Regions from separate parts of the Bacillus sp. FAU18 genome, predicted to be linked through region 1. Evidence: a T-box and tRNA genes for the amino acid it is inferred to sense, from the RefSeq annotation. Region 1 holds a T-box; the other holds one or more tRNA genes.
The links. A T-box is a leader RNA that pairs with one kind of tRNA and senses whether it is charged. The one in region 1 lies ahead of glyQ (glycine--tRNA ligase subunit alpha), so its partner is inferred to be a tRNA-Gly.
Positions count from the first base shown of each region.

Region 2: it encodes a tRNA-Gly, which carries the amino acid that the T-box ahead of glyQ (glycine--tRNA ligase subunit alpha) is inferred to sense. The anticodon was not compared.

Region 1 is NZ_JBVYHZ010000003.1:1,803,858-1,820,294, forward strand. It holds gene cccA (cytochrome c550) at 232-594, opposite strand; gene rpoD (RNA polymerase sigma factor RpoD) at 923-2,038, opposite strand; gene dnaG (DNA primase) at 2,237-4,048, opposite strand; gene AC0OMU_RS09635 (YaiI/YqxD family protein) at 4,082-4,576, opposite strand; gene AC0OMU_RS09640 (pyruvate, water dikinase regulatory protein) at 4,830-5,642, opposite strand; gene ccpN (transcriptional regulator CcpN) at 5,668-6,306, opposite strand; gene glyS (glycine--tRNA ligase subunit beta) at 6,439-8,478, opposite strand; gene glyQ (glycine--tRNA ligase subunit alpha) at 8,471-9,358, opposite strand; T-box leader at 9,441-9,616, opposite strand; gene recO (DNA repair protein RecO) at 9,656-10,423, opposite strand; gene AC0OMU_RS09665 (YqzL family protein) at 10,460-10,603, opposite strand; gene era (GTPase Era) at 10,751-11,656, opposite strand; gene AC0OMU_RS09675 (cytidine deaminase) at 11,637-12,047, opposite strand; gene AC0OMU_RS09680 (diacylglycerol kinase family protein) at 12,166-12,537, opposite strand; gene ybeY (rRNA maturation RNase YbeY) at 12,518-12,991, opposite strand; gene pgpH (cyclic-di-AMP phosphodiesterase PgpH) at 12,992-15,127, opposite strand; gene AC0OMU_RS09695 (PhoH family protein) at 15,206-16,165, opposite strand; gene yqfD (sporulation protein YqfD) at 16,162-16,437, opposite strand, start outside.
Region 2 is NZ_JBVYHZ010000003.1:239,652-256,088, forward strand. It holds gene ssuD (FMNH2-dependent alkanesulfonate monooxygenase) at 11-1,141, shown strand; gene AC0OMU_RS01470 (hypothetical protein) at 1,244-1,780, shown strand; gene rpsN (30S ribosomal protein S14) at 1,893-2,162, shown strand; gene AC0OMU_RS01480 (hypothetical protein) at 2,180-2,653, opposite strand; gene AC0OMU_RS01485 (helix-turn-helix transcriptional regulator) at 2,655-2,855, opposite strand; tRNA gene AC0OMU_RS01490 (tRNA-Gly) at 3,049-3,122, shown strand; gene AC0OMU_RS01495 (B3/B4 domain-containing protein) at 3,213-3,836, opposite strand; gene queG (tRNA epoxyqueuosine(34) reductase QueG) at 3,919-5,079, shown strand; gene AC0OMU_RS01505 (amidase domain-containing protein) at 5,146-6,081, shown strand; gene trmL (tRNA (uridine(34)/cytosine(34)/5-carboxymethylaminomethyluridine(34)-2'-O)-methyltransferase TrmL) at 6,119-6,601, shown strand; gene AC0OMU_RS01515 (YhbD family protein) at 6,726-7,367, shown strand; gene AC0OMU_RS01520 (bactofilin family protein) at 7,358-8,071, shown strand; gene AC0OMU_RS01525 (polymer-forming cytoskeletal protein) at 8,083-8,790, shown strand; gene prkA (serine/threonine protein kinase PrkA) at 9,140-11,035, shown strand; gene yhbH (sporulation protein YhbH) at 11,215-12,393, shown strand; gene AC0OMU_RS01540 (MarR family transcriptional regulator) at 12,553-13,017, shown strand; gene AC0OMU_RS01545 (biotin/lipoyl-containing protein) at 13,053-13,718, shown strand; gene AC0OMU_RS01550 (MFS transporter) at 13,759-15,357, shown strand; gene AC0OMU_RS01555 (NAD(P)H-dependent oxidoreductase) at 15,380-15,910, shown strand; gene AC0OMU_RS01560 (hypothetical protein) at 15,923-16,297, shown strand; gene AC0OMU_RS01565 (hypothetical protein) at 16,297-16,437, shown strand, end outside.

The DNA.
Region 1 (16,437 bases):
GCTACTGTTTGCAATCGTTTAGATAATTTTAATTCGTTCACTTGTCATCACAACTTTTCTCAATCATTTTTTCCTTTACTATCATATAAAAAATCAGCCCGGAATCCAAGCTGAAGCAAATGATTTTGAGATTATTTCTTTTGATGCGAGTCTGCACGCGGCAGTCAAAAATAAAAGGCTGTCGAGAACATCTCGGCGGCCTGTGAATGTATAAAGAGAAAAATGGTTCTTTTATTTAATTTTTGACACCCACTCTGCCATATCATCCAGCTTATCGGCCGGAACAAGACCGGAAGGCATTCCATTACCGCCTTTTTCGATCTTTGTTTTAATTTCAGCGACATTTTTCTTATCCCCTACACCTTTTAAGCTAGGACCCGAAACACCTTCATAATTTTCACCGTGGCATGCGATGCAGTTTGCCTTGTAAATTTCTTCTGGTGAAGCGTTTGCATCTTTCTTTTCAGCAGATTTGCTTTCTCCTCCGCTCGCAATCTCCCGAGAGTCATCAAGTCCTTTTACTGATAAAAAGAAAGTTAGACCAATTCCTAAAACAGCGATCAGCAAAAATGGAATAAGCGGGTTCCATTTCATTTCCCTTCCCCCTTTTTGATCCTTCCCCCTATGTAAACACTTCTAATTCTAACTTATTTTTACAAAAAGTAAATGGATTGCTATACAAAAGTTTTTTATTCACACTTTATACAAAATTGAATAGAAACATGCCTAAATCTCTAATATCCTTTTTATTCTATTGTATAATGTATTGTATACGCTTACAATAGAAAATATGGAATTAGATTTTGAAATTTTTCACCACAATGTCCATTTGCAAATGACATCATTTTTCAGTAAAATAAAGGCATATTATCCATATATCTTTTTAAAAAAAGAAGAACGGATCTTCAAGACCCGTTCCATCTTATTCGAGGAAATCTTTCAAACGTTTACTTCTGCTAGGATGTCTTAGTTTCCGCAACGCTTTGGCTTCGATTTGTCGAATACGCTCTCTCGTTACTCCAAATACTTTGCCGACCTCTTCTAATGTTCTTGTACGGCCGTCATCAAGACCGAATCGAAGACGCAATACATTTTCTTCACGATCAGTTAACGTATCAAGCACATCTTCCAGCTGCTCTTTCAATAGCTCGTATGCGGCGTGGTCAGAAGGTGAAGTTGCTTCTTGGTCTTCAATGAAATCACCAAGGTGCGAGTCATCCTCTTCACCGATTGGTGTTTCCAGCGATACCGGCTCTTGAGCAATCTTTAAGATTTCGCGTACTTTTTCAGGCGTTAAATCCATATCTTCCGCAATTTCTTCAGGTGTTGGTTCTCTGCCTAAGTCTTGCAGTAATTGACGCTGCACACGGATTAATTTATTAATGGTTTCAACCATATGAACGGGAATCCGGATCGTTCTCGCCTGATCGGCAATGGCGCGTGTAATCGCCTGTCTGATCCACCACGTAGCATACGTACTGAATTTATAACCTTTGCGATAATCAAATTTTTCAACGGCTTTCATCAGTCCCATGTTTCCTTCCTGGATCAGGTCAAGGAACAGCATACCGCGTCCGACATACCGTTTTGCGATACTGACAACAAGCCGCAGGTTCGCTTCAGCCAATCTGCGTTTAGATTCTTCGTCACCTTCTTCAATCTTTTGAGCGTAGGCGATTTCTTCTTTTGCAGAAAGAAGGTTAACCCGACCGATTTCCTTTAAATACATACGAACTGGGTCATTGATTTTAACACCAGGCGGTACACTTAGGTCATTAAGGTCAAACTCTTCTTCGGCTTTGGCAAGCTGCTGAATATTAGGATCTTCTGTTTCTTCATTCTCACTAATTAATTCAACACCTTGTTCACCTAAAAATTCATAATACTCATCCATTTGGTCTGATTCAATTTCAAAGCTGGACATACGCTCAGCAATTTCTTCATATGTCAAAACGCCACGTTTTTTACCAGACTCTGTTAATTGCTCTTTTACTTGGTCGAATGTTAATTCTGTCTCGTGGGTTTGTTTATCAGCCATTATGGATCCCTCCTTCCAAAGCTTGCAACGAATTCTATAAGCGGTATGATTCTTATTCGGTCCATTCAGGCGTTTTCTATGTGAACTGCCTTTAACAATGTGCGAATAATGAAATGACAATTCATGATGAGGTTAAGCGATCTATTTGCTCCTCCGCAAGGAATCATTGCCAATAAATGCTCCTCATCAGTTCTCCAGTTATTTTAAAGATCGGTTCAATGTAACGATTTCTTGAGCCAGAGAAGCAGCTCTTAAAAAATCTTTTTGCCTTTCGGCTTCGGCTCTTTCCGCCTCTTTTTCTTTTATCATTGACCAATTTCTTTGATTCAACACTTTTTTTACATAATCTGATAACTCGGCTTCGCTAAGCTCTTGATTAACCTGAAGCATTAATATATCAGACAAGAGCTGGCTTATATGATCATCCGTCACCCTGGCCATCAGATGCTGAGGCGTCAGCTCGGCTCCCTCTTCATAAAAAGCATAAAGATAGGCGGCTAATGCCCGGTGCTCATCAATATTAAATTGAAACCCTACCCGGTCAATCACTTTTTTGATGACGCTCCGATCTCGAAGCATGTGAGCGAGTAACAGCCTTTCTGCATTTTCATACGCCGGACGCAAACGTTTTTGCCTTGCTTTTGTCGTCAGATGCGCTCGCCGCGTTTTTGTTTCACCGCTATTGTCAGCAGGTTTGTTTTGCTTGCTGAAAACAGACAGCTGCTCAGTTAAAGACTCCTGTGAAAGCGAAAACTCTGAAGCAAGCTGCTTTACATAGACTTCCTGCTCTAGAGACCCTGAAAGCGTGCTGATTTCTTTCAGTACGTCTTTAATGTAAGCTAGTCGGTCGCCTTCATCGGACAGGTTTTTTCCTTTTCGGAAATATTGCATTTTGAACGCCATTACGGTGACACTGGCATCAATAATGTCGTTTTTAAATTTTTCCCCGCCGAATTTTTTGATGTAATCATCAGGGTCCAATCCGTCAGGAATCATTGCAACTCTGACTTTGCAGCCTTTTTTTTGCAGAAGCTCCGAAGCTTTTAAGGTGGCTTCATAACCGGCTTTATCAGAGTCATAGCAAAGAATGATTTCTTCGACGTTTCTTCTCAGGATCTTGACATGATCATCTGTAAGAGACGTTCCCATCGTGGCTATGCTTTCTTTTACACCCGAGCTTACGGCCGATATGACATCAGCAAACCCTTCAAATAAGACTGCTCTTTCCTGCTTTCTGATATGAATGCGGGCCTTATAAAAATTGTAAAGCAGTTTACTTTTATGAAAGAGCGGGGTTTCAGGACTGTTCATATACTTAGGCTGCTGGCTGCCAAGAGCCCTGCCTGAGAAAGCAACAACAGCCCCGTGATGATCATGGATCGGAAACATGACACGGTTTCTGAAGCGGTCGAAATATCCGCTTCCGTCTTCGCGTCTGATCAGGAGACCCGCTTTTTCCATTTGCGCCTCACTAAATCCCCTCTTTACAAGGAATTTCGTAATAAAGTCCCAAGAATCAAGAGCATAGCCAATCTGAAATTCATCAATCAGCTCTTTCGTAAAGCCCCTAGAAAGCAGATAATCCAGTGCCTCTTGACCTTCTTTTGTATTTATTAACAAATGATGGTAAAATTTCTTCAGGAGCTCATGTGCCTCAGCCATTTTTTGTTCTCCAGAAGACTCTGGCCGGGCTCCGGAATGGACTGTTATATCATCTGGAAAATCAATTTGGTATTTGTCAGCAAGGTGAGAAACCGACTCGGCAAAAGAATAGCCTTCCATCTGCCTTAAAAAAGAGAAAACATTGCCGCCCGCTCCGCAGCCAAAGCAATGAAAAATCTGTTTGTCGGGCGATACGGAAAACGAAGGTGTGCTTTCTCCATGAAAAGGACAGAGTCCAAAGTAGTTTCGGCCTTGCTTCTTTAATTGAACATAATCACCTATGACTTCAACGATATCTGCCGACTTTTGCACCTGATCCACAATTTCATCTGGTATCCGATTTCCCATCTTATAACACTCCGTCGTACATTATTCGATGCTTTAGTGCAAAATCCCTTCATCGTTCGACAGGATTTTTTGCAGCAGTGCAATAAATCGTTCTCGATCTTCTTTATTCAATTTTTTAGGCCCTTTGGCATATACGCCTTTTCTTCTTTGTTTGCCGGAAAAATGACGGCCCTCTAGAGCAAAATCAATCGTGTCTTCTTTGTAAAGACGACCTCTTTCCGACATAACAGAGACATTTCTGTTCAACAGCAGAGATGCTAATCCGATGTCCTGCGTCACAACGATATCTCCCGGTTTTACGTGATTTGCGATATATAAATCAGCAGCTTCTTTATGAGGATCAACATACTTCCATTTTTCTTCATTGCTTCTGGAAAGCTGATAATGTTCAAATGAAGCGACAAAAAGAACTTGAACTTCATACTCGGATGCTGTTTGTAAAATTTCATCTTTTACCGGACAAGCATCAGCATCGACAAAAATCGTCTTTTCTTGTTCATTAAGAAGAGTAATTCTCCATCCCTCCATTAAACTCCTGCATAAAAGCAAGCAAAATCGCACATCCTTTATTATTGTGGATGTATATGAATTTGTCGAAAAATTTCCGGGAGAAATTCTTGACATCTTACCCATAATAGTTTATTCGTATCACACGATCCTTAAACCTAAAATTAATCATTTTATCACAATTTTTTATTATAATACAAACTTCACAAAGATGCTATTGTTTTTCATTATTCCCTTTTGGCACAGCCAAAAACCCAGGATAGAGCGTCCTGAGTTATATGTTTTTTGTTTTGAGATGATGGATAATATTTGCTGTTTCCTCAACCGCTTTATTTGAAACATCAACAACCTGGCAGCCGATCCGATCCACAATCTTTTCAAAATACTCGAGTTCCTCTTTGATTCTATTGATATTTGCATAAATCGCTTTATCATTAAGCCCGAGTGATTTTAAGCGTTCTTTTCTGATATGATTCAGTTTATCAGGGCTAATCTTTAAACCGATGCATTTTTTCGGATCAACGTTAAAGAGTTCTTCCGGCGGATCAACCTCTGGTACAATCGGAACATTGGCAACCTTCAGGCGTTTGTGTGCGAGATATTGAGACAGCGGTGTTTTAGACGTTCTTGACACGCCGATCAAAACGATATCAGCTTTTAAAATCCCTCTTGGATCACGTCCATCATCGTATTTAACTGCAAACTCGATGGCCTCCACTTTTTTGAAATAATCTTCATCAAGTTGGCGCACCCGCCCCGGTTCGTATTTCGCTGTTAAACCGTAGGCTGTTTCCATTTTATCAATCAACGGGCCGATAATATCATAATATAAAACATTTGCTTTTTCCGCTTCGGCTATCAAATATTCTCTGATTTCCGGCACCACGAGTGTAAAACAGATAATGCCCCCGTCTGCCTTTGCAAGTGAAATCACTTCATTGATAGTGCCTATATCTTCAACATAAGGAATTCTTCTTACATGAGTATCATCCGCCGATCCGTTAAATTGGCTGAGTGCTGCTTTCACTACCAATTCAGCCGTTTCACCGACGGAATCCGATACAACATAGATGATGCGGTTATTCATATTATCCCCCCGTTAGTTTGCAATCTTATAGGATTTCATTTTCAGATAAACTGACAAGTATTTTGGTCATATTTGTTTTTGTCACTCTGCCGATCACTTCAAAGCCTTTATCGGTGTCTTTGATGACAGGAAGTGCATCAATTTGTTTTTCTATTAAGTGCTTTGCAATGTCCATCACATAATCCTCGCGTCTGCACACCGTAATGTTCGGCATCCTTGTCATGATGATGTGAACAGGGACCGATGTAAGCTCCTGCTGGCCAATGCTCGCTCTGAGCAAGTCTTTTCGTGAAAGCACCCCGACTAAAACAGCATCGCGGTCCACCACAAACAGAGTACCTACATCTTCTAAAAACATGGTGCAAATCGCATCGTACACAGAAACGTTTTCGTGAATCACTACGGGGATAGATTGAAAGTCTTTCACCTGAAGCTTTTTGAGTTTATCCGCCAAAAGCTGCGTGCCGGTTTTTCCCGTATAGAAATAACCGACTCTCGGGCGCGCCTCGAGGAATCCTGACATGGTGAGTATGGCTAAATCCGGGCGCAATGTCGCCCTGGTTAGGTTCAGCTTTTCTGCAATATGCTCCCCTGTAATCGGCCCGTTTTCTTTTACAATCTGCAAAATATGTTCTTGCCGTTTATTTAGTTCGATCGTACTCACCACCTTTTCACTTCATAGCTATGTAAAGAAATAATAATCCATATTATAACGTAAATATCTTGTAATCAAACAAAAAACTTATAAATGGGGAAAAGACGATTACCGATCACACAGCAACCGCCTTTTCTCTCTTTATTTTACAATAAGGGCATTCATATTCGCAAAGGACTTGATCTCATCCGCCAAGCTTACCATTTGCGCTAAACGATTTGCCTTTAATGACTCATTATCCGCTATAACCATTGTATGATCGAAGTAAGCATCGATCGGTTCTTTTAAGGCTGCAAGTGAAGCAAGCGCCGCCTCATAATCTTTTTTGCTGAAGTTTTCCTGCAGATTTTGCTTCGCTGTTTGGTAGGCATCAAACAGTTTTGCTTCGTATTCATTTTCAAACAGATCAGACTGAATGTCTCCGCGGACTCCTTTTTTGCTGATAGAGATCACTCGGCCTAACGCTTCGGCTGTTTCCTTAAAACCAGGTGCACCAAGCTTTTGCTCCAGTACTTGTGCTTTATGCAGCGCAGAGTACGGCTCAAGCTCAGAGCTTTCCAGCACGGCGTCAATGACATCATGTCTGATTTGTTCAGCATTCAAGACATATTTCAAGCGCTGAGTGAAGAAATCCAGCAGTTCATTTTCTTTATCGGTTTGTACGAAAGTTAGCAGCTCTTCAAATGAAATTCCCCAGTTGCGGTCAAGAAGAATCGCAACAATACCGCTTGCTTGGCGGCGCAGTCCGTAAGGGTCCTGGGAACCGGTCGGAATTACGCCGATAGAGAAGAATGAAGCGATTGTGTCAAGCTTATCCGCCATTGCTACAACAGCTCCGGTGAAAGTAGAAGGCGTTTCTCCGCCCGCTGATCTAGGCATATAATGTTCATTAACTGCCGCAGCCACAGCTTCATCTTCGCCAAGCATTCTCGCATACTTTTCGCCCATAATTCCTTGAAGTTCAGGGAATTCATATATCATATGCGTCACAAGGTCGAATTTAGAAATTTCAGCAGCCCGTTTCACATGTTTTAATGTATCTTCATCAGCCTGAAGACGAACGGCAAGTTTCTCTGCGATTGATGTGACTCTTCTAACCTTATCAGCAAGAGAACCAAGCTCTTCATGGAAAACGATATTTTCAAGCTTCTTCACATTTGCATCAATGTTTAGTTTCTGATCTTCCTTGTAGAAGAATGAAGCATCAGATAAACGTGCGCGCAGCACTTTTTCATTGCCTCGGGCCACATTTTCAATCGCGTGGCTGTTGCCGTTTCGGACTGTGATAAAGTGAGGCAGCAGGTCACCGTTTTTGTCTTTGACAGGGAAGTAGCGCTGATGCTCTTTCATTGTTGTGACAAGCACTTCTTCAGGAATTGACAGAAACTCGGATTCAAATGAACCGTAAAGAGCTGTCGGGTATTCTACTAAATGATTCACTTCATCAAGAAGGTCTTCGTCAACTGGAATGCTCCAATTGTTTTCATCAGCCATTGTTTCCAGCTGAGATTGAATCATTTGCTTTCGGACGCTAGGATCAGCAATAACATGCTGCCCTTTGAGCTGCTCTTCATAAGCTGAAGGTGATTCAATTGACACTTCATGTCCGAGGAAACGATGTCCCTGTGTTGTCCGTCCAGACTCAACGTTTGTGATCGAAAATGGAATGACATCCTGTCCAAATAATGCGACAATCCATTTGATCGGTCGGATATAACGCAAATCTTCATTTCCCCAGCGCATGTTTTTCGGGAAATGCAAGCTTGTAATTAAACCGCTCAGTTCCGGCAGAAGCGACTTCGTTTCTTGGCCGGCTTGGAATTTTTGCACGAATACATACTCTATGCCTTTTACTTCTTTAATGTACAGGTCTTCCACATTCGCGCCTTGGCCTTTTGAAAAGCCGATTGCCGCTTTTGTCCAGTTCCCGTCCGCATCAAGGGCAATTTTTTTCGCAGGCCCTTTTGCTTCTTCTTTTATATCATCCTGCTTTTCTGCGACATCCTTAACGAACACAGCAAGACGTCTCGGTGTATTGAAGAGTTTCACTTCACCGTGAGTAATATTTTTTTCTTTAAGCCAGCCTGTCAGCTTGTCGCCAAGCTGAACCATGCTTTCATTCAAAAAGCGCGCCGGCATTTCCTCTAATCCGATCTCTAAAAGTAAATCCTGTTTACTCATGAGAAGAACCCTCCCCTTTAAGCATTGGGAACCCTAGTTTTTCTCGTTCCTCATAATAGGTTTTTGCTACTTTTCTAGCTAAATTCCGCACTCTTGCGATATAGCCCGTCCGCTCGGTAACAGAGATCGCACCTTTGGCGTCAAGCAGATTGAAGGTGTGCGAGCATTTCAGCACATAGTCATATGCTGGATGAACAAGTCCGTTATCCATTTGCTTGATCGCTTCTTTTTCATATGTGCTGAACAATTGGAACAGCATATCGACGTCTGATGTTTCAAACGTATAAACAGAATGCTCATATTCGGCCATCATGAATAAATCTTTTACTGTAAACCCTGACGTCCATTCCAAGTCAAACACGTTTTCTTTATCCTGGATATAAGACGCGAGACGCTCAATTCCATACGTAATCTCTACAGAAACGGGTTTACACTCTAATCCTCCGACCTGCTGGAAATACGTAAATTGTGTTATTTCCATTCCGTCAAGCCAAACTTCCCAGCCTAGACCCGCGCAGCCTAAAGACGGATTCTCCCAGTTGTCTTCAACAAAGCGAATATCGTGCTCAAGCGGATCAATTCCAAGAGCACGCAAGGAATCCAAATACAACTCTTGAATGTTATCAGGAGACGGTTTAATAATGACCTGAAACTGATGATGCTGATACAGTCTGTTCGGGTTCTCCCCGTAGCGGCCGTCTGCAGGACGTCTGGAAGGCTCTACATAAGCCACTTTCCACGGTTCAGGGCCGATACTGCGCAAAAATGTATACGGGCTCATCGTGCCGGCTCCTTTTTCTACATCGTAAGCCTGCATAAGCACACAGCCCTGACTGGACCAATGCTTTTGCAAGGTTAGAATCATGTCTTGAATATTCATTTCAAGCACCTCCACTTTTCTTTCATAAGTTGACTGCGGCAGCAACCAAAAAACTCCCGTCTCTATGCTTGCCAGCCGCAAACATAGGGACGAGAGTTCTCCCGCGGTTCCACCCTAGTTGCTGAGAACAAAATCCCAGCCTCTTTTTTTAAAATTGCTCAAGAATGCCTTTCGTTGCGTGCTCATCCTTAGCTTACACCGCCCTAAGGTCGCTTTCATGAGGTAAACGCAAGTACTTCTTTCTCTCACTGCAACATATTTTATAATAAATGATCATATAAAAAGATGGACCAAATGTCAACTTTTGTTTTCACCCATAAGATGTTTCATGCTTTCCATTTGATCTAAAAAGCGCTTTGATTTTAAATACAATCCCGAATATTCTTCGTAATATAAATCAATCACTTGCTTTAATTCAGCTTTTGTTTCCTCTTTTAAGGACACATTGCCGAGTCTCGACAGATCAAAATAGTAAAAGAGTCTTAACAGCCTTGCCGTTTGCGGTTTAATCGGTATTCTGTAAGGATCTTTTTCAAAACAGCGGTGGCATATAAAACCATTATCACGAACAGAGAAATGAAAGGTTCCGTCTTGGCTTTTACAATGTACACAATGATTCAGCTCAGGATACAGGCCCATGACACCGAGCATCTTCATTTGAACAATGAAGGTGATAACATCCGGATCTGTTCCTTCATTCAGCTGTTTTAATGATTCTAGTATGAATTCAAATAAATAAGGATTTGGCTTTTTTTCTTCTGTGCCTCTGTCGACTAACTCAGCAATATAGGCAGCATATGCTGTTAAAAACAAGTCTTCCCTGATGCCTCTCATGCTGAGGATCATTTCCCCCTGCTGAAGCGTTCCGAGGCCCGATGTTTTTTGCATTAAGAAAGAACCATACAAAAAGGGCTGGCTGACTGCTGATAAACGGCTGTTCGGTTTTTTGGCGCCTCGTGCCATAACACCTATTTTTCCGTGTTCTCTTGTCAGTAATGTTACGATTTTATTCGTCTCTCCGTAATCATTTGTGCGAAGAACGATTCCTTCACATTTTGTCAGCATTTCCGCACCTTCCTCAAGCAGGAGCGGCCAAGAGGTTTATAAAATTGGATAATCAAATCGGGCTAGCTCATCTTCTAGTTCTTCGGGTCTTTCCATGTTCTCTTTTTCCAGTTCTTTAAAAAGAAGATACGTATCAACATTTCCTGTTTGAGAAAATACGTTCCAGGTAAAATTCAACACAAGAAACCCACCTTTCTGTAGTTAAACTAGCTTACCTAAACTCCAAATTCTTACCTTTATCTTGACCAGATGTCCTCCATTTCATGTTAAACAAAATTTGCTAATGTATCCCTGTTCCTGTGAGATAATGACACACACAGCAAGAGATTAATATTCGTCCTCTTTAAAGCCAAAATCGCGAAGCTGGGACATTTTATTACGCCAGTCTTTCTGCACTTTCACCCACAATTCAAGGTAGACACGGGAGCCCAACAGTGCTTCAATATCCGCTCTCGCTCTTTTTCCAACCTCTTTTAGAAGGCTTCCTTTTTTACCGATCACGATGCCTTTCTGGGAATCCCGCTCGACCACAATCGTTGCCGCTACGTGCACAGAACCGTTGTCCTGCCCTTTGATGGATTCGATGGCCACCGCAATGCTGTGCGGGATTTCTTCTCTCGTCAAATGCAGCACCTTTTCCCTGATTAATTCAGAAATGATAAATCGTTCAGGGTGGTCAGTTACCTGGTCACTCGGATAGAATTGCGGCCCTTCCGGCAAATACGCTTCAATCTGAGCGAGCAATGTTTCGATGTTATTTCCTTCTAAAGCAGAAATCGGAACAATTTCCTTAAAAGGATAACGTTTGCGGTATTCGTCAATTAGCAGAAGCAATTGGTCGGGGTGAATTTTATCAATTTTGTTTACGATTAAGAATACAGGCGTAGACATCGTCTGCAATTTCTCAATGATAAATTCGTCGCCCTTCCCGTAGCCTTCCTCAGCATTGATCATAAACAAGATCAAATCGACTTCTTTTAATGTATTTTGCGCCACTTTCATCATAAAGTCCCCAAGTTTATGCTTAGGTTTATGAATCCCTGGTGTGTCAATAAAAATGGTTTGTGATGTGCCTGTCGTCAGTACTCCTTGCACCTTGTTTCTCGTCGTTTGGGGCTTATCGCTCATGATCGCGATTTTTTGTCCAATGACTCTGTTCAAAAATGTAGATTTTCCTACGTTTGGTCTTCCAATAATGGATACAAATCCTGATTTAAAGCTTTCGTTCGTCATGTAAATCCTCCGATGAAAATGCGCCTGGCAATAATTCTTCCACAGTCATTTCTTTTATTTGTCCTTGTAAATTAGTTAGTACGACAATAACGTCTTTTGTGCAAAGCTCAGAAATCACCTGGCGGCAGGCTCCGCACGGAGATACCGGTCCAGGGGTGTCAGCCGCAACGGCCAGCATCTGAAACTCTGTATCCCCTTCAGAAACAGCTTTAAATAAAGCAGTACGCTCGGCGCAATTGCACATGCTGTATGCCGCGTTCTCAATGTTGCAGCCTCTGTACACTTTTCCATCCTTGGTAAGAAGAGCGGCTCCTACTTGGAATTTGGAATACGGCGCATATGCCATATCACGCGCTTTTAAAGCTTCTGTTATTAATTCTTGTCTGTTCATGTGTACATTCCTCTCTTACCTATAATGGTACCGCTATCACTTTATATTTTACATAATCGCGCGCTTTTTTTCACGCCCATTTCTAAAAATGTAAAATAAATGTAAGAATTTTCAGCCATTACAGCTTTGGCAAAAAAATAAGTAAACCAATGATACACGAAATCACGGCAAAAACGCAAACAGCCCCGGCGGCAGCGTCCTTGGCCGCTTTAGCAAGAGGGTGATGTTTGTCAGTTATTAAATCAACCGTATGTTCAATGGCTGTATTTAAAAGCTCAAGCGAAAACATACCGCCAATCAAAAGGAATATAATCATCCACTCAATCATGCTGAGCTCTACAAGGAAGCCGCAAATGAGAACAGCGCAGGCGGCTGCGGCATGAAATTGGAAATTCCGCTCCGTCCGCGCTGTTTCCCAGATGCCCCGGCCTGCATGCACGAAGCTTTTGAAGAATCGCTTCAGCTCATTTCTATGATCTTTTGAGTCCATAAGCGTCCAGCAATTCCTTTTGCTTAGTAAACATCTCCTCTTCTTCCTCTTTCGTCATATGGTCATATCCTAAAAGGTGCAGAAATCCGTGTACAGCTAGAAATCCGAGCTCTCTTTTAAAAGAATGATTATACTCCTCTGCCTGCTCTCTTGTGCGATCGGCACTGATGATAATATCACCTAAAACCGGAGGCATTTCAGCGCCCACGATTTCGATCTCGCCTTCTCCCTCTTCTTCAAGAGCAAATGAGATGACATCTGTCGGAGCATCCTTTCCCCGGTATTCTTTGTTAATCTGATGTATGTCATCATTGGAAACAATCGTGACAGAAACTTCAGCCTGGTCCTGAACGCCTTCACGCTCAGCGGCAAATTGAAGCAGATTTTCTACTTCTTTGAGCATCTCTTCTGAGACGCTTCCCGTTTCATCAACGATATCAATCAGTAAACTCATCTATTTCACCTTCTTAGTAGCCTCCGGATATTCAATCCGGGAGTGGAAAATTCCTTTTAATGTTGCACAGAGCGTTTTTGCGATTGTATCCAGCTCTTTAAATGTCAAATCGCATTCACTGAACTGTCCGTCCTGAAGCTTATCGGATATAATACCCCGGACAAGCTTTTCAATTCGTTCAGGATTGGGATTATGCATGGATCTGACGGCCGCTTCAACACTGTCGGCCACTGATATAATTGCGGCTTCCTTTGACTGCGGCTTCGGCCCCGGATAACGGAACTCTTCCTCTGTAATCTGGTCGCCTTTTTCCTTCGCTTTATAGTAAAAAAACTTTAAAAGCGAGGTTCCATGATGCTGCTCAGCAATATCGACAAGCTCTTTCGGAAATTTATAGCTTCTCAGCATATTCGCACCGTCTGTCGTATGCGAGATAATAATATTTTTACTCAACTGAGGTGACAGCTTGTCATGCGGATTGTCAATATTCATTTGGTTTTCAATAAAATATTGCGGGCGCTTTGTTTTTCCGAGATCGTGATAATATGCGCCGACTCTTGCAAGCAAACCATTAGCCCCAACCGCTTCACAGGCTGCCTCTGATAAATTGGCAACCATTACACTGTGATGATATGTACCTGGTGTTTCCGTCAGTATTTTGCGCAATAGCGGATGGTTAGGATTAGACAGCTCGAGCAGCCTCATGGTGGATAAAATGCCAAAGCCCGTCTCAAAAAACGGCATCAGGCCGATGATCAATACAGATGAAGCAAACCCCGACACAACCCCCATGAGCATTAACGTGCCGATTTCAAGACCCGAAAGCGCAGTGTTCTGGATCAATAATAAGGATAGAACGACAACCATATTAATAAACGCCACGAAAAGTCCGGTCTGCAAAATCTTTGATCTTGCATTGTGTTTTCCTAAAAATAATACACCTGAAATGCCGCTGATCAAATAATAAATCCCTATGACATAATTGAATGTTCCTGTCACACCCTGATTAAACATCATACTTCCGCAAATCGCAAGAATGATACTTCCCAAAATGGCAATGCGTTCATTCATCAGCAGTTTGATTAAGATGGCGCCGGCCGCAATGGGGACCAGATAGCCGATATTATTATACTCCATCTTCTGAAACAAACTGACAACCTCCATGATCACAAGCAAAAGTGTTGTGATAATCGAGAATAACAGAATGGATTGATTTTTAAACTTCAGATTTTGTTTCTGTTTTTCAAAATAATATACAAGTGTTGCAATGAAAAGTCCGATCATAATCAATAGCCCGCTGATCGGTTTAAAGAGATTTGAGTTATTTAATAACCCGGTCAGCTCAAGTTTCCTGTACACTTCCCGATCAATGAGGTCATTTTCTTCCACGAGCACTTGTCCCTGTTTGATTTGAACCTGCTGGACATTATCTGAGGCTTCCTGCCGTTTTGCCTCTGTTGCTTTCGGATCGAAGACGTAATTCGGAATAATAGCAAAACGCCCGATTTCTGTCGCGGCTCCCAAGTATTTAGACGGAATAGAATTGCTCTTTAGCTCTTTTTCTACCTTATCCTTTGCATCAGATAGTTTATCCGAAGGGATTTCACTGCTCATGACCGTATTTACTGCGGTAATGACCGTATCTCTGACAAAAGAAAAGTCTTCACTGTCTGCTTTCAGCAATGTCTTGATGGAATCCTCGGATATGGAATCATTCACATCTGACGTCAATTTATCCTTTACGGATTTGACCATTGATTTTTCCGATGGTGATTTGCTGCCTTCTTCCGATGATTTTTTCACTTCACTAATACTGTCGAATATTGATGACACAAGGTCAATCCGATTGTCTGTATATTCTTTTTTTAATGTATATTGATCTTCAACCGCGTCCTCAGCGGCTTGCTTTTTTTCCTCTGTGGCTTTTTGATCTTCTACGGTTGCCGGAGCGTAAATGGTCTTGTCGCTGACTGAAAACAGGTCTAAATCAAGTGTTTCCGGCTTAACATGTACAAAGAGCAAAGCAAACATAATGGCAGCCAGCAGAAGATACAGCAGTACATGCATGGAGCGGGCATTTTTAAAACTGCTCCATTTTTTTGAGCTGCTTTTGGTCTTAGCCTTCTTTTTCAACACAAGAACCTCCTCTTGAAACATCAAGCCCATAAGCAATCATAAAAATGACCCGATAACGCGCGATCGGGTCATTCAGCATTAATTTTGCTTATCGTATGCTTCAATAATTTTCGCAACAAGCGGATGTCTGACCACGTCTGTCTGGTCTAGCTCAATCATAGAAATGCCGTCTATTCCTTTCAGCATCTCCTTCGCTACTGCAAGTCCCGATTTGACGCCTTTCGGCAGATCAATTTGGCTAACGTCACCTGTAATGATCATTTTAGAGCCAAAACCCAGTCTCGTCAAAAACATTTTCATTTGAGCAGGCGTGGTATTCTGTGCTTCATCAAGTATAACATAAGCATCATCGAGCGTCCGTCCCCTCATATATGCGAGCGGAGCAATTTCAATGATGCCTCTTTCCATCAGACGTTCTGTATGATCTGCCCCAAGCACATCATGGAGAGCGTCATACAGCGGGCGCAAATAAGGATCTACTTTTTCTTTTAGGTCACCTGGGAGAAAACCAAGGCTTTCACCAGCTTCCACGGCAGGTCTTGTTAAAATGATTTTTTTGATATGTCCGTTTTTTAAAGCATGGACTGCTTTTACGACAGCCAGGTACGTTTTCCCGGTTCCCGCCGGACCAATGCCGAATACAAGGTCATTCCGCTTCATAGCGGCCACGTATTCCCGCTGTCCCATTGTTTTTACACGGATTGATTTGCCTTTTGCGTTTTTTGTAATTTCTTCTTCATACATGCTTTCAAAGTATTCAAGTTCATTCTTCTTTGCCATTTTGATGGCGTAAATCACATCACGTTCAGAGATCTCTATCCCCTTGCGAATTAAAGCGAGGAGCGATCCCAGCAGCCTGTCTGCAATCTGAAACGATTCATCATCGCCTGAAACATAAATCGTCTCGCCGCGCGTAATGATATTTACATTCAGATCTTTCTCCATCAATTTCAAAAAAGAATCTTGGTTCCCGAAGAGTGAAAGCGCCTCGTCCGGGTTTTTCAGTTTTTGATTCATCGCAAGTAAATGTTCTGTCATTCTTCAGTCTCCCTGACAATAGGTGTGGTTTGAACGATATCTTCTATAACTTGGTAGAGAATAATCAACTTTACTTTACCATTCTCAACAGTCTGGTGCAAAACTTTTTCACTTTTCACCTCGCCGTTTTCGCCTATTTTATCCTCTACATCCTGTTTACCCAATTTAATGCCTTCTTGAATTGCTTCTTCTTTCGTATATTTTCGTAAAGCCTCTTCACTTTCTCTCGTTTGCTCTTTGACATAGGATACAGGGAGCTTAAATCCGAGAAA
Region 2 (16,437 bases), 1.6 Mb from region 1:
GGAGATGAATATGGAAATTCTTTGGTTTATACCGACTCATGGAGACGCGAGATATTTAGGATCTGAAAGTGATGGACGGACTGCGGATCATCTTTACTTTAAACAAGTCGCGCAGGCGGCAGACAGGCTGGGATATACAGGAGTTCTTCTGCCAACGGGAAGATCGTGCGAGGACCCGTGGCTTACAGCGTCGGCACTGGCAGGAGAAACAAAGGACTTAAAGTTTTTAGTCGCGGTAAGACCTGGTTTAATGCAGCCTTCTTTAGCAGCCAGAATGACATCCACCCTAGACCGCATTTCAGACGGCCGGCTGCTGATCAACGTTGTGGCTGGGGGCGATCCGTATGAGCTGGCAGGCGATGGCCTGTTTATCAGCCATGATGAGCGCTACGAGGCAACAGACGAATTTTTAACCGTTTGGCGGAGACTTTTGCAGGGAGAAACGGTTTCCTATGAAGGAAAGCATATAAAAGTGGAAAACAGCAATCTGCTTTTCCCGCCGCAGCAAGAGCCGCATCCGCCCATCTATTTCGGTGGTTCGTCACAGGCTGGAATTGAAGCTGCCGCAAAGCATACAGACGTGTACTTGACATGGGGTGAGCCGCCTGAACAAGTAAAAGAAAAGATAGAGAGAGTCAAAAAGCAAGCGGAAAAAGAAGGGAGGTCCGTTCGATTTGGCATTAGGCTTCATGTCATTGCTCGTGAAACTGAACAAGAGGCATGGGAAGCGGCAGAGCGCTTGATCAGCCACTTGGATGATGACACCATTGCCAAAGCGCAGGCAGCTTTGAGCCGTTACGACTCTTCAGGCCAGCAGCGGATGGCCGTCCTTCATCAAGGCGATCGGACGAAGCTTGAAATCCGCCCGAATCTGTGGGCGGGGATCGGCCTGGTCAGAGGAGGGGCAGGAACAGCTCTTGTTGGTGATCCGCAGACGATTGCCGACCGGATAGCGGAGTACCAGGCACTCGGCATAGAATCGTTTATATTCTCAGGCTATCCGCATTTAGAAGAAGCGTATTATTTTGCAGAGCTTGTATTTCCGCTTTTGCCGTTTGAAAATGATCGGACGAGAAAGCTTCAGAACAAAAGGGGAGAAGCGGTAGGAAACACTTATTTTGTCAAAGAGAAAAATGTATGAGTTTAACTAAAATACAGCCCCCGAACATGGTATGATATTCAAAAAAAGAGGGCTTTTTTTCTGAAAACATTGAGAAGCGCGGCAGTCATTTGTCTCATAGCTATGCTGTCAGCATGCGGACATTCAAAACAGATGGAAATCAAAGCGGCGGACATATCAGATCTTGAAAAAAACAGAATGGATGTCGCAGCTTCACAGGCATTCACTGCCGAAGCCGTCAATATCGGTGAAGGTATTTCTTCAGCTGACATGTACATCGAACATTATCAAAAGGGAAAGCTTGTTGAGAGGTTTGGACCGGTTCGTGCAGATTATTCAGAGGAAAAAACCGATACCATACAATTTGTTTATTTTGAGAATGAAGAGGGGGAAGGAAAGAATAAACATACCACCATTCATTTTGGCATTGTAGATAAACAGGGAAATATAGCGGCTGATTCATCGGTGAAACGCGACGATAGCACAACACAGGAAATGACTCAGAATATTTCATCGCCGGAACCAATTACTTTCGAGAAGCCTGCTTTGATCGGCAGCAGTATTAGAGGGACTGACGAGACAATGCACACCTCTGAACATAAAAAAGAGCTCATTAAGCATCAAGATGCGTTACTGTATTATGTGGAATTGCATCATTAGAATGGGCGGCTTCAGGCCGTCTGTTTTACAAAGCGGTATGCTTGCTTTTTTGAATGGTGCATGATACATTTTAAATCGTAACAATTTCGATTTAAAAGGGAGGCTATGTGACTTGGCTAAAAAATCAAAAGTGGCAAAAGAGTTAAAACGCCAACAGCTTGTTGAGCAATACGCTGGTATTAGAAGCGAGTTGAAGGAAAAAGGAGATTACGAGGCACTCAGCAAGCTGCCAAGAGATTCAGCACCGGGAAGGCTTCACAACCGCTGCATGGTAACGGGGCGCCCGAGAGCATATATGAGGAAGTTTAAAATGTCCAGAATCGCTTTCAGGGAGCTGGCCCATAAAGGCCAGATTCCCGGTGTGAAAAAAGCAAGCTGGTAAGAAAAAACTCCGGCCGATTACAGCGCGCCGGAGTTTTTTTCGTTTTTCTTGAAAGAGATGACGTAGGAAAGGTGCTGGATGATCATGATGATAAACACAATAATAATAGGGAAAAACGGAATACGTGATTGAAATAGCGGATAAAAAATGAGAAGAACCGCTGCGGCAGGCAGCGAGAAGTATACAGCGATATATGACGCGCGACATGCTTTTGCCGTCATCATCTGCTCTCTTTCATCCTGCTCTTCAAACTCATCAGGCAGAAGAAGCTGCTTTCTGGCAGGGCGGCTTTTTTTCTGTAAGTACAAATAAACCGCAGACGCCGCAACAAACAGAATAAAGGGGGTGAGGTTTAATTCAAATACCATCCCGCCGCTCTTTGTGCGAAAAAAAGATGCAATGCCTTCTGACGCTTCAAAGTATGCAATCAGCGTCCAGCATGCAAGGCCAAATAACACAAGTTGAAAAGCTGCTTTTGTTTTCATGCTCATCTTAGTTTTCCTCCTCTAACCAAAAGACATCCTCCATTTTCATGGAGAAGGTTTTGCAGATTTTCAGTGCTAACAGCAGTGAGGGAACATAATCGCCTTTTTCGATAGCAGCCACAGTCTGTCTTGTGACGCCGACTGTTTCTCCTAGTTTTTCCTGAGAATAGCCGAAGCGTGCCCTCAGCTCTTTTACTTTATTTTTCATCATGACGTCTGTCCCCTTCACAATCTCGATTGATTATATTGTATAGTATACTTAACATTATGTAAATGGAACTTAACAACTTTACAAAAAGATAACTTTTTTTCGACAAAATTTTTATATTCCCTTGACGAAAAATAAATAAACATGTAATATAAAAAAAGTCAGAGCGGTACTGTTACTGACAACCACAAATGCGGGTGTAGTTTAGTGGTAAAACCTCAGCCTTCCAAGCTGATGTCGTGAGTTCGATTCTCATCACCCGCTCCATACATACGTTATTAACGCAGTGTTTCGTTTCTCAGATAAACGAAGTATTGCGTTTTTTTATGTAAAAAAGAACACGGTATTCGTGTTCTTTTACGTAAGCCAATGTACTGTATGGGTGCCGCCGTGAATTTGTTCAAACATTTTCGTTAATGATGATAAGAGGTTAACAGCGCTGCTTTTCTCAATGGATGGCGGGAAAAAAATGATTTGCAGCATATTCTTAGTCTCGTTTGAAACGGGATAGTGGTTGACGTTGTTTTTGAAATCGCCAAATACGCCGTTTTCATCAGAGAAAATCAATATGTTTTCTTTTTCTCCCAATGAGATCCGGACTTGCTCGTGAAGCTTGCCGGCATCATAAATCATAATGGGCAGAGAATATTTTAATGCGAAAAAATTGATTGTGTCATGGGCCGAGTCTTTACTTTCCATGAATTGTTCCTTGGATATTGGGACCAGCATGTCCTCCATTGGGGTTGTTTCTCCCTCAAATGAAGGGTTAAGCTGTTTAAAGAGTTCCTGCCATTCCTTGACGAAGGATTCATCGGATATACCGCAGTCCGCATAGTCGAAAAACAAGGATTCTTGAAACAGGCGGAGTCTGCCTTTCAGCATTTGCGGTGAGGAGCCGACTTCGATATTCTCATAAATGACAGCAGCTGCATGTAAGCCGGCCGCACGTTCAGTAATAACAGAATCAAGTTTGATATTCACTAGCATTCACTCCAGTTACGTGATATCAACCTATTATAAACGCTGTATCGTTTTATCACAAAGAAAGGAGGCTGTGCAAAACATGAACGTTTATCAGCTCAAAGAAGAATTAATTGAATACGCGAAAAGCATTGGCGTGGACAAGATTGGTTTTACGACTGCTGATACTTTTGACAGTTTAAAAGACCGTTTGATTCTTCAAGAATCGCTCGGCTATCTCTCCGGCTTTGAAGAGCCGGATATCGAAAAAAGGGTGACGCCAAAGCTTCTTTTGCCGAAAGCGAAATCAATAGTGGCAATTGCTCTCGCATATCCTTCCAGAATGAAGGATGCGCCGAGAAGCACGATAACTGAGCGCAGGGGCATTTTTTGCAGAGCCTCCTGGGGGAAAGACTATCATGATGTGCTGAGGGAAAAGCTTGATCTGCTGGAGGATTTTCTAAAAAGCAAGCATGAGGATATCAGAACGAAGTCAATGGTTGATACAGGTGAATTGTCTGATCGCGCCGTTGCGGAACGTGCCGGAATCGGATTCAGTGCGAAAAACTGTATGATCACAACGCCCGAGTATGGCTCTTATGTGTATTTGGCGGAAATGATCACAAATATCCCTTTTGAGCCTGATGTGCCGATTGAAGATATGTGCGGGTCCTGCACGAAATGCTTGGACGCCTGTCCGACGGGAGCACTGGTTAATCCCGGACAGCTTAATGCGCAGCGCTGCATCTCTTTTCTGACCCAGACAAAAGGATTTTTGCCTGATGAATTCCGGACAAAAATCGGAAACCGCCTGTACGGGTGCGATACGTGCCAAACGGTATGCCCTCTCAATAAAGGGAAGGATTTTCATCTTCATCCGGAAATGGAGCCTGATCCTGAGATTGCCAAACCGTTATTGAAGCCGCTTTTGACCATCAGCAATCGGGAATTTAAGGAGAAATTCGGGCATGTCTCAGGTTCTTGGCGCGGGAAAAAACCGATTCAGCGAAACGCCATTCTCGCGCTTGCGCATTTTAAGGATGCTTCCGCACTGCCTGAATTGGCGGAATTGATGCACAAGGATCCGCGTCCTGTCATCAGGGGGACAGCCGCATGGGCAATCGGGAAAATCGGAGACCCCGCATACGCGGAAGAGCTTGAAAAAGCGCTGGAAAAAGAGAAGGATGAAGAGGCAAAGCTGGAAATTGAAAAAGGAATTGAGTTGCTAAAAGCTTCAGGCATGACTAAACAAGGCCTGTCCTGACATACGTATAGAGCAGAAGGAAAAAACACTTGAGATCATCCAAGTGTTTTTTCTCTATAAAAAAGTATGGCGGGTGGGGTGAGCTTGAAGCACATTTTAGAACAATTAGCGGAGGAGCGGCTGGGCTTTCTGGTTAACGGGCATGCTATGAGACAGGAGTCTCAAGTCGGAGACCTTAAAGTCATGGAGCGTAAGAAAAAGCTTCTGGAAAAACGTAAAGTTGACATCATAAAAGCGAAAGCAAAGGCCGTGATTAATCATGTGCGGGTTGAGGATGACGGAACGACCTGCCTTTCGTATACCATCCATTACGAATACGTGTGTAAGGAACAAGATGACAGCTTGTATATAGAAGAGCACATAGAGGAGCGAATGGCTTTCCTGTATGATCACATTTTGATTAGTGATCAGGAAATTGCGAAAAAGCAGGCTGGATTTCATGAAGGGACCAGTATTATTGACTATTCTGAAGCTGAAGAGGAAAGAGAAGCGTTTGGCAGGGCTTTTCAATACGATCGTCTCGGCGCTGTCCAATATGCCGAGAAATTTTGGAACAAGCGCAATCCTGCTTATAAAAATTTCAGCGATAACTGTACCAATTTTATTTCTCAGTGTCTTCATGCAGGAGGCGCGCCGATGCGCGGTCATCCGAACAGGGGATCAGGCTGGTGGATGAAACAAAGCTCATGGAGCTACAGCTGGACGGTGGCTCACTCTATGAAAATGTATTTGTCGAATTCAAAGGCCGGACTGCGTGCGGTGCGGGTGAAATCAGCGGAAGAACTGATGCCGGGCGATGTGATTTGCTATGACTTCGAAGGAGACGGCCGGTTTAATCATACAACGATTGTCGTGGCAAAGGACAAAGGCAATATGCCGCTTGTCAACGCCCAGACCTATGACAGCCGGATGAGGTATTGGTCATATGAGGATTCTACGGCATACACACCCTCAATACGATATGCCTTTTTTCATATCGTTGATGATACGACAAAAGAGTAATTAATGTTATAATGATGGGCGGATAAGAAAAACAGAGGTGAACATTGTGGCATTACATGTCGTTTTATATCAACCAGAAATTCCCGCTAACACAGGGAATATTGCACGTACTTGTGCAGCAACCAATACAACGCTACACCTGATTCGTCCGCTCGGCTTTTCAACGGATGATAAAATGCTGAAGCGTGCCGGACTCGATTATTGGGAGTTTGTTAACGTTGTGTATCATGATTCGTTAGAAGAATTGTTTGAGGCATATGAAAAAGGCCAGTTTTTCTTTATTACAAAATTTGGCCAGCAGCCTCATACATCATTTGATTACACTGATCTTGACGAGGATTATTTCTTCGTGTTCGGAAGAGAAACAAGCGGTTTGCCAAAGGATTTAATTCAAAATAATATGGACCGCTGCCTGCGTCTTCCGATGACAGAGCACGTCAGATCGTTAAATCTGTCCAATACAGCCGCGATTCTTGTTTATGAAGCGCTGCGCCAGCAAAATTACCGTGATTTAAAATAGTGAAAAAACCCGCTCATCGATGATGGGCGGGTTTTTTGCAGATGTTGAAATGCTTTGTTTCGTTTTTGGGCTTAACAACGTAACAGTGTTATGTTACAATGTACCCATCAAAGGAGCTGGACTTATGGAAGAACAATTAATCTCTAAAAAAGAATTACTTGAAAGAACATCGATTTCATACGGTCAGCTGTATCGATGGAAGCGGAAAAACTTAATACCTGAGGAATGGTTTATTCGTAAATCCACATTTACAGGGCAAGAGACGTTTTTTCCGAGAGAGGAGATTTTAAAACGTATATCAATGATTCAAAAGATGAAAGAAAATTTGTCTTTGGATGAAATGAGGGAAATGCTGTCGCCGAAAATGAAGGATGTCAGCATGACCGCTGATGAATTGCTTCATAAGGGTTTGGTTTCAAGGCCTGCTCTTGAAGCCTATTCAGAAGACGGAGAAAGTCGGGTTTTTTCATCCAGCGATTTGCTTTCGCTGTATGTGCTTGAGGGACTGCTGCAGTCTGGAAATGTCAGCCTTGCAGAAGCAAAAATGGCTGCAGAGGTATTAAAGAAGCATGATACTGAAGAGATTGAAAAACAGACGGAGCTGATTGTGCTCCGCAAGCTCGGTGTCACAACTTGTTTTATAGCGGCTGCGGCGGACAGCATTTTGTTTGAATCATCCGTAAAGGTTGTGGAACGGATAGATTTATTAAAAGCTTCAGAGGAATTAAAAACAACATTTATGCAGGAGGGCCATCAATGGATGTAGTGGAAAAGCTGGTGATAAACGGATCAGGAAGTTCAAAGGGAGGAACATTTCAATCTGTTGAGATTAATGGCAGCGGGACAGTGGCCGGGGACGTGGAGTGTGACACTTTTTCTTTTAATGGAAACGGAAAAGCGGACGGCAGCGTCAAAGCGAAAGCGGTAACCATCAGCGGTTCAGGAAAGATACATGGAGACGTTGAAGCAGAATCTATCCGGATGAATGGCACTGGTTTTATTCAAGGAGAGGTATCTGCAAAACAATTGAAAATCGCTGGATCATCAACATTTGGCGGCACTGTCAAGGCTGATGCCATTGACATTAGCGGAAAAGCTGTCATGGAAGCAGATTGTGAAACAGAAACCTTTCAATCAGAAGGGAAATGCAAAATCAGCGGGCTTTTAAATGCAGACCAGGTGATCATTAAGCTTTCTGCAGGGGAAAGCTATGCGCGGGAGATCGGCTGCCGCCATCTTCAAGTGACCTGCAGAAAAGGAATGCTGACATTGCTCAGATTGATGCCGCAGCCTGTTCTAACAGCAGAGCTGATCGAAGGTGACGTGATTGAATTGACAAATACAAAGGCGAAAACCGTGCGCGGAAATAAAGTGGTCATCGGCCCGGATTGCCAGATTGAAACTGTCGAATACAGCGGGGACTATACCTGTGACCCAAGCGCATCGGTTGAAACATCTACAAAGTTGTAAGGAGGATCGTAATGGAGACAACAAAACTGGGAAATTTAAAATTATATGGCGCTGGGCATGCCGCAGGAGGCGCGTATCACAATGTCAGCATCAAAGGAGAAGGTGTAGTTGGAGAAGGGCTGTCTGCTGTAGGCTGCCGCATATACGGAACGGGCCTTTTTCTCGGAAAAGCAGAGACTGAGCGGCTGCGTGTGCTCGGAGAAAGTGAATGTAAAGGCGATCTGACAGCCGGCAAAATCAATATATATGGGACAATGAAAGTCAGCGGCTCACTTCAATTTGATCGATTCAATCTGAAAGGCCAGACTGAAATTGGCGGGAATATGACTGGAGAATCCTGCGATGTGAAAGGGAAGCTTAGCGTAAAAGGTGATTGTGAAACAGAAATGTTCCATGTCACAGGCTGTGTTGATGTATCGGGGTTATTAAATTCGGGTGAGATCAAGCTGGGATTGAGCCATGATATAAGCCATGTGCAGGAAATCGGCGGAACAACAATTACAGTGAAAAGACGCGCGAGTTTTTTTAACCGGAAGAAAGGGAAGCTGATCGCCGATGTCATAGAAGGCGATCGGGTTTATTTGGAGAATACCGAAGCGGCAGTCGTCAGGGGAAAAGAAGTGATCATCGGGCCAGGATGCAGCATCGGAACAATTGAGTACGAAAACAAATATGAATGCAATCCGCATTCACAGATTAAAGAAAAAACAAAACTATAAAACATTGTTCTGTTATATAAAAAGGGTGCTCTTTCAGGAGCACCCTTTTTTATTCTTTTCCAGGCTTGCTTTCGTATCCTGCGGTAAAAATTGATACTAAAAAAGTGACAATGACACCCATCATGATGATTGTTTTCACCGTCTCTCCCCCTCTTCAATTTTTCCGTGCTGTCCGAGTCTGGATGATTCTGTATTTTTCTTTATTATGAACGGTCGAAGTCTGCCTTGTCAACGATGTATAAGTATCTTTATTTTTAAGAAACCAAAGCATGTATCACGAGATGGCGGCATAGATTGTAACAAAGTACCTTATTTGCATAGTGTATCAAACATGATAGAGGAGGTCCTTATGGATATATTAAAGAAAATTGAACAGTACAGAGAGGAAGAGCAGCGGCTGAAATGGGAAGGAACTTTCGCCGATTATTTGGAGATTATTAAAGAAAATCCGATGGTCGCGCAATCTGCTCATTCTCGAGTTTTTAATATGATAAAAGACAGCGGGATAGAGGAGATTGACGGACGCAAGAAGTACAGTTTTTTTGACCGCGAGCTGTTCGGGCTTGAAGAATCTCTGGAGCGTCTTGTGGAAGAGTATTTTCATCCGGCTGCCAAACGTCTAGATGTCAGAAAGCGGATTCTATTGCTGATGGGGCCTGTGAGCGGCGGTAAATCCACGCTGGTCACGATGCTCAAAAAAGGTCTCGAAGCGTACACGCTGACAGATAATGGCGCTGTATATGCGATTAAAGGCTGCCCGATGCACGAGGACCCTCTACATTTAATCCCCCATCATTTACGCGATGACTTTTACAGGGAATACGGCATTAGAATAGAAGGAAGTCTTTCTCCTTTAAATGTCATGAGGCTGGAGGAAGAGTACGGAGGAAGAATTGAGGATGTGAAGGTGGAGCGCATCTTCTTTTCAGAAGATAAGCGTACGGGAATTGGAACATTCAGTCCCTCTGATCCGAAGTCTCAGGATATTGCCGATTTGACGGGGAGTATTGATTTCTCAACAATCGCCGAGTACGGTTCAGAATCGGATCCGCGCGCTTACCGGTTTGACGGAGAGCTGAATAAAGCGAACCGCGGGATGATGGAGTTTCAGGAGATGCTGAAATGTGATGAGAAATTTCTCTGGCATTTGCTTTCCTTGACACAGGAAGGGAATTTTAAAGCTGGGCGGTTTGCGTTAATTTCTGCTGATGAGCTGATCGTGGCTCACACGAATGAAACGGAGTATCGCTCATTTATTGCTAATAAGAAGAATGAAGCCCTGCACTCAAGAATCATCGTGATGCCGGTTCCTTATAATTTAAAAGTGTCTGAGGAAGAGAGAATTTATGAAAAAATGATCGCTGAGAGCGATGTGGCGGATGTTCATATTGCCCCGCATACGTTGAAGGTCGCCGCGATGTTCTCAATCCTTACCCGGTTAAAAGAGCCGAAGCGGTCGGATATTGATCTGGTCAAGAAAATGAGACTGTATGATGGAGAAAGTGTGGAAGGATATAATTCTGTCGACGTTGAGGATATGAAAAAAGAATATAATGATGAAGGCATGAGCGGCATTGATCCGCGGTACGTGATCAACCGGATTTCTTCAACGATTATCAGAAAAAATATGGAATCGATTAATTCTCTCGATGTCCTTCGCTCCTTAAAAGAAGGTCTTGATCAGCACCCATCAATTTCAAGCGAGGACAGGGAGCGGTATTTGAATTTTATTTCTGCCGCCCGCAAGGAATATGACGACATTGCGAAAAAGGAAGTTCAAAAAGCGTTTGTGTATTCGTATGAAGAATCAGCAAAAACACTTATGGACAATTACCTCGATAACGTAGAGGCCTATTGCAATAAAAACAAGCTTCGTGATCCTTTGACTGGAGAGGAAATGAACCCTGACGAAAAGCTGATGAGATCCATCGAAGAGCAGATCGGCATTTCGGAAAACGCCAAAAAAGCGTTCCGCGAAGAAATTTTAATCCGCATCTCGGCCTATGCGAGAAAAGGCAAGCGGTTTGATTACAATTCCCATGAAAGACTGCGTGAAGCTATCCAGAAAAAGCTGTTTGCTGATCTGAAGGATGTCGTTAAAATTACGACTTCAACAAAAACGCCGGATGAGCAGCAGCTGAAAAAGGTAAACGAAGTCGTGGCCCGTTTAATTGATGAGCACGGCTACAACTCGACGAGCGCCAATGAGCTGCTGAAATATGTCGGCAGCCTGCTGAACCGATAAGCAACGTGACCCGTCCGAATAGGGCGGGTTATTTTGTCCCATTTTCTAAATAGTTTGTCAATTAAATGTGCTTTTATGCATATGATGAATATAAATCTTTTCGAAAGACTTGTTTCATAATCTGGCACAAGCCGGAATACGTATGTATCACGACCACAAATGGTTAAGGAGGGGAATTCATGTCCCAAAATGACAGCGGCCATTTTTTGATTTCTGAGGAAAACTGGTCCCTCCATCGCAAAGGCTTCGATGACCAGCAGCGCCACCAGAAAAAAGTGCAGGAAGCGATCAAAAACAATCTTCCGGACCTCGTAACTGAGGAAAGCATTATTATGTCTAATGGAAAAGATGTAGTGAAGATCCCAATCCGTTCACTTGATGAGTATAAAATCCGTTATAACTATGATAAAAATAAACATGTAGGGCAAGGAGACGGCGAGAGCCAGGTTGGAGATGTTGTGGCCCGGGATGGTTCAGACAAAAAACAAGGGCCTGGAAAAGGGCAGGGTGCCGGTGATCAGGCAGGCGAGGATTATTATGAAGCGGAAGTTTCATTAATGGATTTAGAAGAAGCGCTTTTTAAAGAATTAGAGCTTCCGAATCTCCAGCAAAAAGAGCGGGACAATATCATTCATACAGATATCGAGTTTAATGATATCCGTAAAACAGGGTTAACCGGTAATATTGATAAGAAAAGAACGATGATGTCAGCCTTTAAACGAAACGCAATGTCAGGAAAACCGTCGTTCTACCCAATTTATCCGGAGGACCTGAAATATAAGACGTGGAATGACATCACAAAGCCCGAATCAAAAGCGGTCGTTTTAGCCATGATGGATACAAGCGGCAGTATGGGGGTTTGGGAAAAATACATGGCCAGAAGCTTCTTTTTCTGGATGACCCGTTTTTTGCGGACAAAATACGAGACTGTGGAAATTGAATTTATTGCCCATCATACAGAAGCAAGAGTGGTCTCGGAGGAGGATTTTTTCTCAAAGGGAGAAAGCGGCGGAACCATTTGTTCTTCCGTATATCGGAAGTCGCTTGAGCTTATTGATGAAAAGTACAATCCCGCCCGCTATAACATTTACCCGTTTCATTTTTCTGACGGTGACAACCTGACATCTGATAACGCGCGCTGTGTGAAGCTGGTCAATGATATTATGAAGAAGGCCAATCTGTTTTGCTACGGCGAGGTCAATCAGTACAACAGGCATTCAACGTTAATGTCTGCATATAAAAATGTAAAAGATGAGAAATTTAAGTACTATATTTTAAAACAGAAATCTGATGTTTTTCAGGCTCTTAAGAATTTTTTCAGAAATGAAGAGTCTGGTGTAAGCCATCAATTTTCGTAATGAAAAGCCCATTTCAGGGCTTTTTTTTATTTAATAAAAGCAAGAAAACGTTTGCGAAAAAAATACGGGAGAAAAAGAAATTTTTCCTTTGACAAATCTTCTTTCATTTATTAATATTTTATCTTGTGAACTATTATTGAGGAATGAGGTGAAAAGGAGTTGACTGAATCAGAACGTGCTTTGCTCACTTTTGAACAGCTCTTCGATACGTCTCGGGCGATATATAAAAAACAGAAGAAGATATTGGAGATTGTGCTTGAGCCTTTTGATATTACAGTCCTTCAATATTTGCTGATGTTTAAAATTCATCAAAGCGGAAGCACCCCGCTAAGCAAGCTGGCAATGTCGCTTGATCTTAAGCCTGCTTCTGTGACGCGGATGACAGATATTCTGTATAAGCGCCAATTGATGAATCGATATGACAGTCCGGATGACCGCCGTATCGTCATGATTCAGTTAACCGAAGAGGGGGAAGAACTGATAGAAAAAGCCGCTGTGCAATATGCAAAAATGGGTGCTGGCTTGTACCAAAAGCTTGATACCTCCCAGCTGCAGTATTTGCGCAAACTAGCCGGAAGCTTAACGAAGCTTGCTGAAGGCTGTTCAGAAAAAAGCGGTAATTAAAAACTTCTCACATATTTTCACCAGCTTTCCGCAAAATGATAGAGGATGAAACGAAAGGAGAAAACAAAATGAACAGAGGACGTTTAATTCTGACCAACATTATCGGTTTGATTGTTGTTCTTGCAATTATAGCTGGAGGTGCTTACTACTATTATCAAAGCACAAACTATGTAAAAACAGATGAAGCAAAAGTAGCGGGCGATATGGCTGCTATTACTGCTCCAGCAGCAGGTAAAGTATCTGACTGGGATCTGGACGAAGGAAAAACAGTGAAAAAAGGCGACACAGTTGCAAAAATCAAAGGTGAACAAACTGTTGACGTAAAATCCATTATGGATGGAACAATTGTGAAAAACGAAGTGAAAAACGGACAAACCGTACAAGCTGGTACAACAATTGCACAAACGATTGACATGGACAACCTATACATCACAGCAAATATTAAAGAAACAGATATTGCGGATATTGAAGTAGGAAATAGTGTAGACGTAGTAGTTGACGGAGACCCTGATACTACATTTGACGGTACTGTAGAAGAAATTGGTTATGCGACTAACTCAACTTTTGATATGCTTCCTTCTACAAATTCAAGCGGAAACTACACAAAAGTAACACAAAAAATTCCTGTGAAAATTTCAATCAAAAACCCATCTGATAAGGTGCTTCCTGGAATGAATGCATCTGTTAAAATTTCTGAGTAAAACAGATCAGTCATCAAACCATGAAAGGAGGTTGTCTTAGATGGCTACAGGCAAAGAAAAAAATGCAAAAAACCCTATGTCATTGCTGATTGTGCTAATGGCGGGTTTATTTTTGGCAATTCTAAACCAAACACTGCTTAATGTTGCAATGCCGCACTTAATGACTGAATTTGGCGTAAGTGCAACGACGATTCAGTGGCTGACAACAGGTTACATGCTTGTTAACGGTGTATTGATTCCGTTATCTGCTTTCCTGATTACACGATTTGGCCAGCGGAGTCTCTTTCTCGTCGCGATGTTTTGTTTTACGCTCGGTACGTTAGTCTGCGGTATCGCACCTAACTTCTCTACAATGCTGATCGGCCGTTTGATTCAGGCCGTGGGCGGAGGTATCTTGCAGCCGCTCGTTATGACAACCATTCTGTTAATTTTCCCGCCTGAAAGCAGGGGGAAAGGAATGGGGATTTTCGGGCTAGCGATGATGTTTGCTCCAGCGGTCGGCCCGACTCTTTCCGGGTGGATTATTGAGCATTATACATGGCGCATTATGTTTTACGGACTTGTGCCGATCGGCGCAATTGTTATCATTGTGGCTTTCTTCATCTTTAAAAATATGGTGGAGCCGCAAAAAATCAAACTCGATACTCTTGGCGCAATCCTCTCGATTGTCGGATTCGCCTCCTTATTATACGGAGTCAGTGAAGCCGGATCTGACGGCTGGACCGACCCGATTGTATTGTCTACAGTTATTATCGGAGCCATTGCAATTGTTGCTTTTGTTGTTCAGCAATTGCGCCATGATGATCCGATGCTTGATTTCAGAGTGTTTAAATATGACATTTTCTCACTCTCGAGTGTCATTAATATCATTATTACAGTGGCACTTTACACTGGTATGTTCCTTTTACCGATCTATCTGCAAAACCTGGTCGGCTTTACGGCGCTTCAATCCGGTCTGCTTCTGCTTCCAGGTGCGATCGTCATGCTGATCATGTCACCGATCTCAGGTATTTTGTTTGATAAATTCGGTCCGAGACCGCTTGCGATTATCGGGCTTCTCGTTACAGTGGTGACAACATATCAATATACGCAATTAACGATTGATACACCATATACACACATCATGCTGATCTACTCAATCCGTGCATTCGGTATGTCACTCTTAATGATGCCGGTTATGACAGCGGGTATGAACCAGCTTCCTGCCCGTCTGAACAGCCACGGTACGGCGATGAGCAACACGCTTCGCCAAATCAGCGGATCAATTGGTACAAGCTTAATTACGACGATTTATACAAACCGTACGACGTTCCATTATTCACAAATTGCAGATAAAACAAGCACGGCGGACCCGAACTTCCTCCATGCGTTCCAAAATGCAGTTTCGAATTTAATGGTGAATATGAATGTGTCTTATGATACGGCGAAAACATATGTGTACTCACATATTTATAAACACGCGTCACTCGATTCCAATGTCATGGGGATAAATGATGCCTTTATGTGGGCAACCTTATTCTGTGTAGCAGGTCTGATTTTAAGTATCTTCCTGCGTGACGTCAGAAAAGATAAATTGCGTAAGAAGAAAAAAGAGGAGCTTTCATTACTTCCTGCTCCAAAAGAAGCTAAGGAATCTTAATCTGTACAGGGAGGTTTCCTGAATGAAAATTTATGTAGTGTATGATAGTGAAGGCGAACATACTAAAGTGCTTGCAGAAGCAATTGCTGAAGGCGCGAGAGAAAACGACGCGGCTGAAGTGTTCATCGACCATGTAGATCAGGCTGATATCCGCAAGCTTAAAGATATGGATGCGATTATTTGGGGATGCCCAGGGCATTTCGGAACAATCAGCTCCGGTCTTAAAACTTGGATCGACAGACTTGGCTACTTGTGGGCTGAAGGCGAGCTGATCAACAAAGTCGGTGCTGTCTTCTGCACAACGGCAACAACACACGGCGGCTTGGAAATGACAATGCACAATTTAATCACGCCGATGTTCCACCAAGGCATGATTGTTGTCGGACTGCCTGGCAACGTGCCTGAAAACGCACTTTATGGCTCTTATTACGGAGCAGGTGTCACTTGTCCGGTAGACAGTGATGAGTTAATGTCTGAGGAAGGTATTCAGCTTGGACGCGCGTTGGGAAGACGTGTCAGCCAAGTCACAGGAAACCTAACAGCAGGACAGTAAGGAGAGGTTGAAATGGCCATTATTATAGCAATAATTGCTGCTGTCATTGTCATTGCGGCCCTTATTACATTTAACGTCCGCAACGCCTCACCTGGACCTGAGAAGCAAGAAGCAACCGATAGAATCGCACCTCCAGAAGAGGAAAAAAACGAAGCGCATTACCCTGCTGAAGCAAGGGCTGCCGAGCATACGCCATCCGTTGTCAAAAACGATTCTCCAAAAGAGAAGCGTGACACAATGGGTGATGATATTTACAGGCAGGCGCTGCAAAAGTTTAAGCATTCTGATGAAGCTCATGCAGAAGAAGAGGTCACTGAGGAAAGTGACAAAATGCAGGACCGCAGCTATCGTGATGCGCTGCTCTCTATGAAAAATAAGAAAAAGTAATGAAAAAGGCAAATCCGTTTACTCATGCGGGTTTGCCTTTTTTGCTGTTTCCATCAATTATGTTTTTATCAAATAAATCCATGGAATATGTTGTATTCCATCTTGATCTAGTGTACTATGTTACTCATACACCGAGGGTT